Regions from separate parts of the Demetria terragena DSM 11295 genome, predicted to be linked through region 3. Evidence: riboswitches for the same ligand, from Rfam matches in the RefSeq annotation. Region 3 holds a riboswitch; each other region holds the start of a gene.
The links. Region 3 has a riboswitch for thiamine pyrophosphate ahead of F562_RS0104000 (hypothetical protein). Riboswitches for the same ligand answer to the same signal wherever they lie in the genome.

Region 1: it holds a riboswitch for thiamine pyrophosphate, as region 3 does, so the genes downstream of both, F562_RS0112460 (thiamine ABC transporter substrate-binding protein) here and F562_RS0104000 (hypothetical protein) in region 3, are expected to answer to the same signal.
Region 2: it holds a riboswitch for thiamine pyrophosphate, as region 3 does, so the genes downstream of both, thiM (hydroxyethylthiazole kinase) here and F562_RS0104000 (hypothetical protein) in region 3, are expected to answer to the same signal.

Annotation. Positions count from the first base shown of each region.
Region 1 is NZ_AQXW01000004.1:1,695,486-1,698,757, forward strand. Features, by position in the region: gene F562_RS0112455 (ABC transporter permease) at 1-826, opposite strand, end outside; gene F562_RS0112460 (thiamine ABC transporter substrate-binding protein) at 913-1,977, opposite strand; TPP riboswitch at 2,032-2,135, opposite strand; gene F562_RS0112465 (DUF4235 domain-containing protein) at 2,225-2,527, shown strand; gene F562_RS0112470 (amidase) at 2,531-3,272, shown strand, end outside.
Region 2 is NZ_AQXW01000003.1:182,502-185,773, forward strand. Features, by position in the region: gene F562_RS0102740 (MFS transporter) at 1-340, opposite strand, end outside; gene F562_RS0102750 (LysR family transcriptional regulator) at 897-1,811, shown strand; TPP riboswitch at 1,873-1,972, shown strand; gene thiM (hydroxyethylthiazole kinase) at 1,960-2,781, shown strand; gene thiE (thiamine phosphate synthase) at 2,778-3,272, shown strand, end outside.
Region 3 is NZ_AQXW01000003.1:440,519-443,790, forward strand. Features, by position in the region: gene F562_RS0103995 (TIGR03936 family radical SAM-associated protein) at 1-616, shown strand, start outside; gene F562_RS0104000 (hypothetical protein) at 1,051-1,365, opposite strand; TPP riboswitch at 1,388-1,504, opposite strand; gene F562_RS0104005 (Rne/Rng family ribonuclease) at 1,905-3,272, shown strand, end outside.

The DNA of each region.
Region 1 (3,272 bases), on a different contig from region 3:
TTGCGCGCCCTCCGGAGGTTTGGCCCGAGCGTGGGACGGCTCGCTCCCGACGAGCACGCATCGCCTCGGTGACGGCTAGTAGCGCCAGGACAGCAACCAGTTGAAGCAGGCTGAGCATGGCGGCGGCCTGCAGGTCAAGGAAGTTGGCCGTGAGCAGATAAATCTCGGTCTCAATCGTGCTGTAGCGCAGCCCACCGAGCGTCAGGACGATGCCGAATGCGGTTGAGCAGAAGAGGAATACAACACTCGCCGCGCTCAGAACGGCGGGAGCGAGCGAGGGAAGCGTGACCGTCCGAAAGACCTGCCAGGGTCCGGCGCCCAGGGACGCCGCAGCATCCTCGACCCGCGGATCCAGGCTCTCCCACATCCCGCCGACGGTGCGCACCACGACCGCGAGGTTGAAGAAGATCATCGCGAGCAGAATGGCGATCCACGACCCGTCGATTCCTAGGAAACCCAACGGCCCTGACGGGCTCAACAGGGTGCGAAAGGCCACTCCGACCACCACGGTGGGCAACACGAACGGCATCACGACGACCGCACGCAACAGCCGCCGCCCCGGAACGGCTAGCCGGTGCAAGACGTAGGCCATCGGCAGCCCGATCAGCACGGTGACCACCGTGGCCAGGGCCGCCATCCACACCGTGAACCACAGCACGCGATGCACGCGGGGACGGGTGAACACCTCAAGCGCCTCGCCCACGGCCCAAGCACCCTCTGGTCGCAGGCCTTTGAGGAGCATCCCGGTCACCGGCAGCACGAAAAAGACCGCCAGGAAGGCGAGCGGGATCAGTGCCGCGAAGGCGAAAGCGACCCGGCCCCCCAACGCCGGTCGACCCCCCAACGCCCGTCGACCCCCCAACGCCGGTCGAGCTTGTCGAGCTTGTCGAGACCCCGCCCGTCGAGCCCACGTCACTGGGAGGTGATCTCCTGCCACGACCGAAGCCACGCTGTCCGGTTCTGATCAATCTTCTGCGGGGACACGGTGATCGGCTTGCTCGACTGTTTCGCGAAGTTCGCCCAGTCCTTCGGCAAGGTGATCTGGTCGTTGACCGGGAAGACGTACATGTTCTCCGGCAGCGACTCTTGGAAGGTCTTGCCACTCATCCAGTCGATGAGCGCTTTGGCACCCTTGACGTTCTGTGCCCCCTTGAGGATTCCGGCGTACTCCACCTGCCGGAAGCAGGTGTCGAGGAGCGCCCTGCTGGAGGTCTTGCCGTTCTTGACGGTAAAGGCCGGCGAGGTGTCGTAGGACCAGACGATGGGCCGGTTGCCCTTCCCGTCACCTTGACTGAAGTCGACGTTGTAGGCGTCTTCCCAGCCGCTGGTGATCTTGACGCCATTGGCGACCAACTTCTTCCAATATCCCTGCCACCCCGACTCGCCGTACGCGCCCACCGTGGCCAACAGCATCGCCAGACCAGGCGAACTCGTCGGCGCCCCGGGCACGACCGTGAGGTTCTTGTACTTGGCCTTCGTCAGGTCACCCAGAGTTTTCGGCGGCGCAATGTTCTTCTTCGCGAACCAGGTGGTGTCGATGTTGACGCAGGTGCTCGCGTGGTCGATGGGCGTGAGTTCCTTGGCCCCCTTGCCCTCGATCAAGAACTCCTTAGCGCTGGGTGCCATGGCGGGCGAGGCGTACGGCGTCAGCACGTCCTTGCCAGCGACCCGGGTGGCGTAGGTGTTGTCGATGCCGAAGGCCACATCGCCGAGCGGCTTCTTCTTCGTGAGGACCAACTTGTTGGCGACTTCACCGCCATCGCCACTCTTGGAAACCTTGACCCGATAGCCAGACTTCTTCTCGAATGCCTGCAGCAGTTTCTTGGGAACGCTGAACGAGTTGTGGGTGACCAGCGTGACGGTCTTGGTGCCGCCTGCGGTTTCCGGGCCGTCCGTGGGGTCCGACTCACTGCCGCTGACCGAGCAACCCGTCAGGACGAGCGCGGTCGTCACCGCAATCGCGAACGTCTGCCTCATGATCGTGCGTCCTCTCGGTGAGAGGGGTCTCGCTCAGGCCGTGGTCTGACCCGAACGAGGAGATGCTCGACTTCCTCCACCGGTGCTAGCCGGGTCAGGTTCGAGGGTCTGCGGCGGACCGCACTCTCAGCGCGTGGAGCGCTCCCCTGTCGTGTGCCTCGACGGTACACCGCAGACTGTGAAAGTCTCGACCCCAACTGGTGAACTGGCCGATGCGCAGGCACGGCCCTCGAACGAAAGGCGGACGATGGGCGACGCAGTGTGGAAGGTCATGGCAATTGCCGCAGGCCTGGTCGGAGCGAAGGCCGCCAAGAAGGCCATCGACTCCACCTGGAACGCGGCAACCGGCAACGGCCCGCCGACCAATCCGGCCGACCCGGACATCTCATGGAAGGAAGCGGTGGGCTTCGCGATTGTTTCCGGTGCCATCGCCGGGGTAGCCCGGACGATCGCCCAGAAGCAGGCGGCCGACTTCTACATCAAGTCCGCTGGAAAGCCGCCTAAGGCGCTGCAGGCGGACTCCCTCAAGGGCGAGGCCAAGGTCAAGTAGGCCGTGCGAGACTCGCTGGCCTGGCGATCCGCCGCCGAGTTGCTCGCCGAGTTCTCCTCCGGCACCAGCACGCCGGTCCAGGCTCATCAGGCGGTTCAGGAGCAGATCGCTGAGCGCGAATCTGAGCTCAACGCACTGTGGCACCAGGATGCCCCTGAGCGGGTTCTGGCCTGCGCGCAGGAAAGCGCACGGCGGTGGGAGCAAGGTACGCCGCGCGGGGCGCTGGACGGCGTACCCGTCACGGTGAAAGAAAATGTGGCCCGCGCTGGCATCCCGATGCCTGCTGGTTGCGCCGGTGTCACACCGACAATCCCCGACCGCAACGCGCCCATCGTGGAACGCATCGAGGCAGCGGGCGGGATCATCATCGGCTCGACCGTGATGCCCGACTGGGGAATGCTGTCGTCCGGAGTTTCCTCGCTGCATGGCATCACGCGCAGTCCGCTGAATCCGGCCTGGACGACGGGCGGTTCGAGTTCGGGGGCTGGCGCCGCCACCGCGGGTGGTTATGGCCCGCTGCATGTGGGCAGCGATATCGGTGGTTCGATCAGGCTCCCAGGGACGTGGCTTGGCATACCGACGTTGAAGCCGACGTCCGGGCTCGTTGCCCTGGACACTCCCTATCCCGGTCGGTGCGCCGGTCCGATGGCTCGCACGGTCGACGACCTGTCCTTGCTGCTGTCGGTCATCGGACAGCACGACGCCCGCGACTGGACCTCCTCCGGTGGGCCGCGTTCGGCTCCCG
Region 2 (3,272 bases), 260 kb from region 3:
TGAGAAAGACGAGCAGTATAGGCGCCCAAACTCCCACTGAAGCAGTTGTCGGAAGGAAGCCCATGGCGGTGGTGCATCCTCCCGCTCCCATAAGCGCGGTGACAAGGAGTGCTTTTCGGCCGACGCGGTCACCGAAATGTCCGAAGATGATCGCGCCGAAAGGTCTGGCGAGGAATCCGACACTCAACGTGGCAAAAGAGAAGACCACGCCTAAACTGCTGGAAACATCGGAGAAAAACACACTGCTGAAGACCAGCGCCGAGGCGACTCCATAGATTTGGAAGTCATACGCTTCGATAGTGGTTCCGACTGCGGAGCCGATCGCCGCCTTGCGGACCATTTTCGATTGACCCGAGTCTGTCTCCGGTGGGCTGGTTTGAGCTGTAGCCATAGCGTTTCACGCCTTTGTGAGGTGAGATCTTCTTTGGTGGACGGGTTCAATATCCTTGCTGCCTTGATGCGTTTACGACTCAGATATGGGTGAGTGCGCCATCAGGGGACGTTTCAGTACAGCCTCGACATCTCCGAAGTCGGCTACGCGGAGGCGCTGTTCGGAGCGGATTCGGGAGTCAACCTTTACTGGACCACAGGTGGTGCGCAACTCGCTACGCATCCTTTCCAGCACAGATGCGTGGTTCGGGTCTGCAGCACGGCTCGTGTTCTGATATGGGTCGGCTCCCATGTCGACGAATGGTTCATCGATGTTCGGAGTCCGTGCAGCATTACCGCCATAGGAATCGCCGGCGAGGGGGGCAGGCTGATCAGACATTGCTAGCAGAGAGTTGCGGGACATGAATCGCCTTCGACTTGGATCTTGTTGACGGTACAGGAGTTCTGTTATAGAATCGAGTGATATCTTTTAATAGTATCGATTATAAATAGTTATAGGGGTTCCTTTGGATAGGCGCAGTCTCGAGTATTTTCTCGCCGTCGTCGACACTGGATCGTCCTCGGCTGCTGCCGACGCGGTCCATGTCTCTCAACCGACGATTTCTGTGGCGGTGAAGGGTCTGGAGAAGGAACTGGGCGGCGCTCTGTTCGTGCGAACGCCGACCGGCCTGACCCCGACGGCCGCCGGTCGTTCCTTGATCGGGCCAGCCCGGCAGGTCATGGGAGATTTCGATGTTGCCCGCGAGAGTGTCCGGGACACGTTGGGGTTGCGCGGTGGCGAGATTGACATCGGCACAGTCCCGGCCCTGGCGATGAGCTGGCTCAACGAGCACATCGTCAACTTCCGAATGGAATACCCCTCAGTGGCGGTGCGCGTCCACTTGGAGAACGATGATCGGCTGATCAGCGATCGGGTCCGCAACGGACACTACGACCTCGGGCTCACAGTCACGGCTCCTAGCATCGTTGGACTGTCTGCTCGCTACGTGGGATCGCAACATCTTGTGGCACTCCTCCCGCCTGGTTCGGCGGGCGGGGATGAGCCCATCGACATCGGCGAGCTTGCCCACAAGGACCTCGTGACACTGCACCGCGACCTTTCCTCGTCTCGTCGGTGGCTGGAGACGGAACTCGGGCAGAGAGGCATCGAACCCCAGATCGGCGTGGTCCTGGGGACGCCATTTGACCTCATTCCCATGGTTGCTGCAGGGATCGGCTACGCGCTGTGGTGGAGCCCGGTGTGCGACGAATCCGCTCTTGTTGTGCGCCCGATCCAGCCTGCGTACAAGCGCCCAATCAACCTCATCAAGCGTGATCAGATGCAGTCTCCTGCATCGCTGGCGTTCCTCGCCATCGTCGAGAGAGTTTCCACGAGCGAGTCGCTTTACTTTCCAAGCGCTGGAGACGCCAAGCCCGGCTAACTCCGGTCGGCACTGGCTCATGAACTCCGCTGTCGTGTGACAGTGCTCGGGCGTTATGGTGGATGTCGACGCGGGGTGCCACCGACAGGAGGTGGCTGAGATGACACCCGTTGCACCTGATCTAGGTTGTTCTAGCGATAGGGACGTCATGTCTGACATCAGTTCACCCACCCATGCCGCGATCGATGCGGCCGCGGTCGGGAACACGCTGCACCGGTTGCGTGAGCGCTCCCCGTTAGTGCAGTGCCTCACCAACAATGTCGTGATGGGGTGGACCGCCAACGTCTTGCTCGCGGCGGGCGCGGCGCCAGCGATGGTGGACAATCCCCGCGAGGCTGGCGAATTTGCAGCGGTAGCCGATGGCGTACTCATCAATCTGGGCACCCCACAGGACAGCACCATTGCGGCCATGAAGGTGGCAGTCACCACGGCTGCCGATGCGGGTACGCCCTGGGTCCTGGACCCGGTTGCAGTCGGTGGTCTGTCCTGGCGCACCGGCCTAGTACCGGAACTCATCCAACTCGAGCCGCCTGCGGTCATCAGGGGTAACGCCAGCGAGATCATGGCCGTCGCGGGTGGGAGCGGCGGACGTGGGGTCGACGCCATCGACTCCCCAGAGCAAGCAGCGCTGCCAGCGCGGCAGCTTTCGCTTGGCGGGCCGGTGGTTGCCGTGTCGGGGGAGGTTGACCACCTGGTTCATCACGACCGGCTTGTACGCGTCCGCAATGGTCACCCGTGGATGACCAAGGTGACCGGCGTCGGGTGCGCCTTGGGAGCCCTGATGGCGGCCTTCGCGGGAGTCGAAGATGACTACCTGCTGGCTGCCGTGGCGGCGACAGCGACCTTGACTGTCGCGGCCGACCTCGCCGCCGAAAACGCCCGCGGCCCAGGCTCATTCGCGATGAATCTGCTCGATGAACTTTCGCTTCTCGAACCCGACACCCTCGCCGAACGCGTGAGGTTGGCATGAGCGGCCGTCCTCCATTGGACCTGTCGATCTACCTCGTCACGAGCAGCGCCCACACCGGGCGTGATCGCCTGGTGTCGACCGTTGTGGCTGCGGTCGAGGGAGGCGTCAGCATCGTCCAGCTGCGCGAGCCCACGGCAACTGATGAGGTCGTGCTCGACCTCGCGATCCAGCTCGTGGATGCCCTTGCTGGGTCAGATGTTCCGCTGCTGATCGATGACCGAGTCCACCTGGTTGAACCCTCTGGCGCAGCGGGCGTCCACGTGGGGCAGACCGATATGCCTGCGGCGCAGGCACGCGACCTCATCGGGCCGGACCGTTGGCTTGGTCTGTCCGCTCACACCACTGAGCAAGCTCGAATCGCTGAAGCCGAAGGCGTGGTCGACTATCTGGGGATTGGCCCGGCGTGGCCGACCAGGACAAAGGACACCGGACGAGATGCGTTGGGGCCTGAGGGTATTCGAGCCGTCGCCACCGCCACACCGCTTCCATCG
Region 3 (3,272 bases):
CAGAGACTTCCAGCGCGCCCTGGAGCGGGCGTTGCGACGCGCGCAGGTACCAATGGCGTACTCCGCGGGCTTCCACCCGCACCCCAAAATCTCGTACGCGAACGCCGCCGCCACAGGTACCGCGAGTGAGGCTGAGTATTTCGAGATCCACCTGCGCGAGCAGCGTGAGCCCGCTGAGGTGAAACGACTACTGGACGAGGCACTTCCGCCCGGCCTTGACGTCGTCGCGGTGGTAGAAGCGCAGCCGGGAGCTTTGGCCGATCGGCTAGAGGCATCCCAGTGGTCGCTGCGGTTTGCGCCAGCGGATCAGCCGAAGTTGGGAGCGGCGCTCGCCGCCTTTGTCCAGGAGTCTGAGGTCGAGGTCACCCGCATGATGAAGAAGGGGCCGCGGACCTTTGACGTACGAAGCGCGGTCCTGGATTCCGAGCTCGTTGAGGCCGATGACGGCGCGCCCGAACTCCGCTTGGTGCTGCGCCACACCGTCCCGGCCGTACGCCCCGATGACCTGCTCAGCGGGCTCGCCTTGGTCGACGGTTTCGAGCCGACCCGACCGCCGCTGATCACTCGCCTCGCGCAGGGTCCGCTCGTCGAAGGCAACGTGGCCGACCCTCTCTAACGCCGGTCGAGCGCCCTGACGCCGGTCGAGCGCCCTGACGCCGGTCGAGCGTCCTGACGCCGGTCGAGCGTCCTGACGCCGGTCGAGCGTCCTGACGCCGGTCGAGCTTGTCGAGACCCGCTGACGCCGGTCGGGCTTGTCGAGACCTTCTTGCGCCGGTCGAGCTTGTCGAGACCTTCTTGCGCCGGTCGAGCTTGTCGAGACCCGCTCACGCCGGTCGGGCTTGTCGAGACCCGCTCACGCCGGTCGAGCTTGTCGAGACCTTGTGCTGTTGGGTGGTTTCGACACGGCTCGCGCTGGGGCGCTCGCCGGCTCAACCGGCGTAAGGGGGCTCGCGCTGGGGCGCTCGCCGGCTCAACCGGCGTAGGGGGCTCGCGTTGGGGCGCTCGCCGGCTCAACCGGCGTAGGGGGCTCGCGTTGGGGCGCTCGCCGGCTCAACCGGCGTAGGGGGCCGGCGTTGCCGTTGGGGCGCTCGCCGGCATACCCGTTGCGGCGCCGAAGACCGCCGAGGATGCCAGAAGGGACCCACCGATCAAGGTGCCCAGCAGGATGGCGCCGATCGCGAGAGGCAGCGAACCGGTGGCTGCGGCGATGGCTGCGCCGGTCAGAGGACCAAACAGGCTGATGCCCAGGTTGGCCCACAAGATCACTTGGTCGAAGCCGCCAAGCGGACGCGGTGGGTCCGATGTCAGCGTGAGTGGTGCCTCGGAATTCGTTGCGGTGGCGGACTTTTCGATGACAGCCGACATGACACTTCCTTTCGACGTCACGCAGCGAAGGTGACGCCATCCCTACGCCGGCATTACCCGGTCAGGTTCGGTCGGTCGGCGGACCGTGGTCTCCGCCCTCTCAGCCCGAGACATGCGTCGAGCTCCCGTAAGGACAACCCCGCCGTGGCGAGGACCCCGAAAAGGCTCGGCCAGCCTATCGGCGTGCTGCTGCACGACCCACTCGGTCGGCTGTGCCAGAATGGGTCACGGTCGTGCAGTGCACCACAGCGCCTGCGCGCCCCGACTGAGTCCCGACCGCGGGCCTGACACGACACACCTTTGTGCGATCAGGACACCTGCGCGGGTGGCCGTTCCGCATCATGCGCGAGGCCGCCAACGATGGACCGGCCGGCGCCAGGGATTGTGGCGGTGACGCGCTTAGCGCGAACTGGCCCTGACGTAGCAGCCGACTTCCGCCGGTGCCAGCGCGCACCTGCGGCTTCCCGCACCACGCGGGCGCGATGGCCAACCAGGCCCCGCTGTGGGCGCCCTCGTGTCTGAGTAGAAGGACGGGCCGAATGAGCCTCGACTTTTCCGACCAGAGTGATCCTGCCTCGGCAGGATCAGACAAGAAGACCGCTGAACCTGCCGCAGCGCCTGCCTTTGGGCTGATCTTCCAGGCACCCGACCCGCAAACCCGAGTCCCCGCTCGCGAGCCGGTCCGTGACGAGCCACTTCCTGAGCAAGAGAACCGTTCATCGGGGTCTCCCAAGGAGGACTCGTCCGATGGCCGATCGGCAGGTCGTCAGGAGGCCAAGGACACGAAGGCCGCCAAGGGCAAAAAGGGCGACAAGTCCAAGAGAGCGTCCAAGGCCAAAGACACCGATGGTGGCGGTGACGCCGCACCAGGTGCGCCGTCGGAGTCCTCCGACGAGGACGACCAGAACGCAGAAGGCGGCAACCGTCGGCGCCGGGGCGGCCGCGGCCGTACGCGCAAGGATGCTGATGCTGGGGACCACGAGGCCCAGGACAGCGCCGATGACGGGTCAGGCGACAACGACTCCAGCGAGTCAGCAGATGGGGATAGCGACGGGGAGGGCAATGGCTCGCGTCGGCGTCGTCGGCGCCGTCGCGGTGGTTCAGGCGCAGGCGAGTCTGATGACCCGCCGGGCACCGTGACCAAGGTGCGTGAAGCCCGAAAGCCGCGCGACGAAGTGACCTCGATCAAGGGGTCAACACGCTTGGAGGCCAAGCGTCAACGTCGCCGCGAAGGCCGCGAGGCTGGCCGCCGCCGTACGGTCATCACTGAAGCTGAGTTCCTGGCGCGTCGGGAGAGCGTCGAGCGCACGATGGTGGTGCGCGAGCGCGAGGGCCGCACCCAGATCGGCGTCATGGAAGACGACGTTCTCGTCGAGCACTATGTCTCTCGCGAGAGCCAGCAGGCCTCGATGGCTGGCAACGTCTACCTCGGTCGGGTCCAAAACGTGCTGCCGAGCATGGAAGCCGCCTTCGTCGACATCGGCCGTGGCCGCAACGCGGTGCTCTATGCCGGCGAAGTCAACTGGGACGCCGCGGGCATGGAAAGCAACCAGCCCAAGCGCATCGAGAACGCACTCAAGTCTGGTGAGACGGTCCTGGTGCAGGTCACCAAAGACCCCATCGGTCACAAGGGCGCACGGCTGACCTCGCAGATCTCGCTGCCGGGGCGGTACCTCGTCTATGTGCCGAACAGTTCGATGACCGGCATCTCTCGCAAGTTGCCCGACACCGAGCGCTCCCGGCTGAAAAAGATCCTCAAGGAGGTCGTTCCCGAAGACGGTGGCGTCATCGTCCGTACGGCCGCCGAGGGGGCGAGCGAGGAAGAACTGCGCGCCGACGTCGAGCGGCTGGTGAAGACCTGGGAGCAGATCCAGAAGAAGGCCGGATCCAGCAAGGCGAGCGCGCCG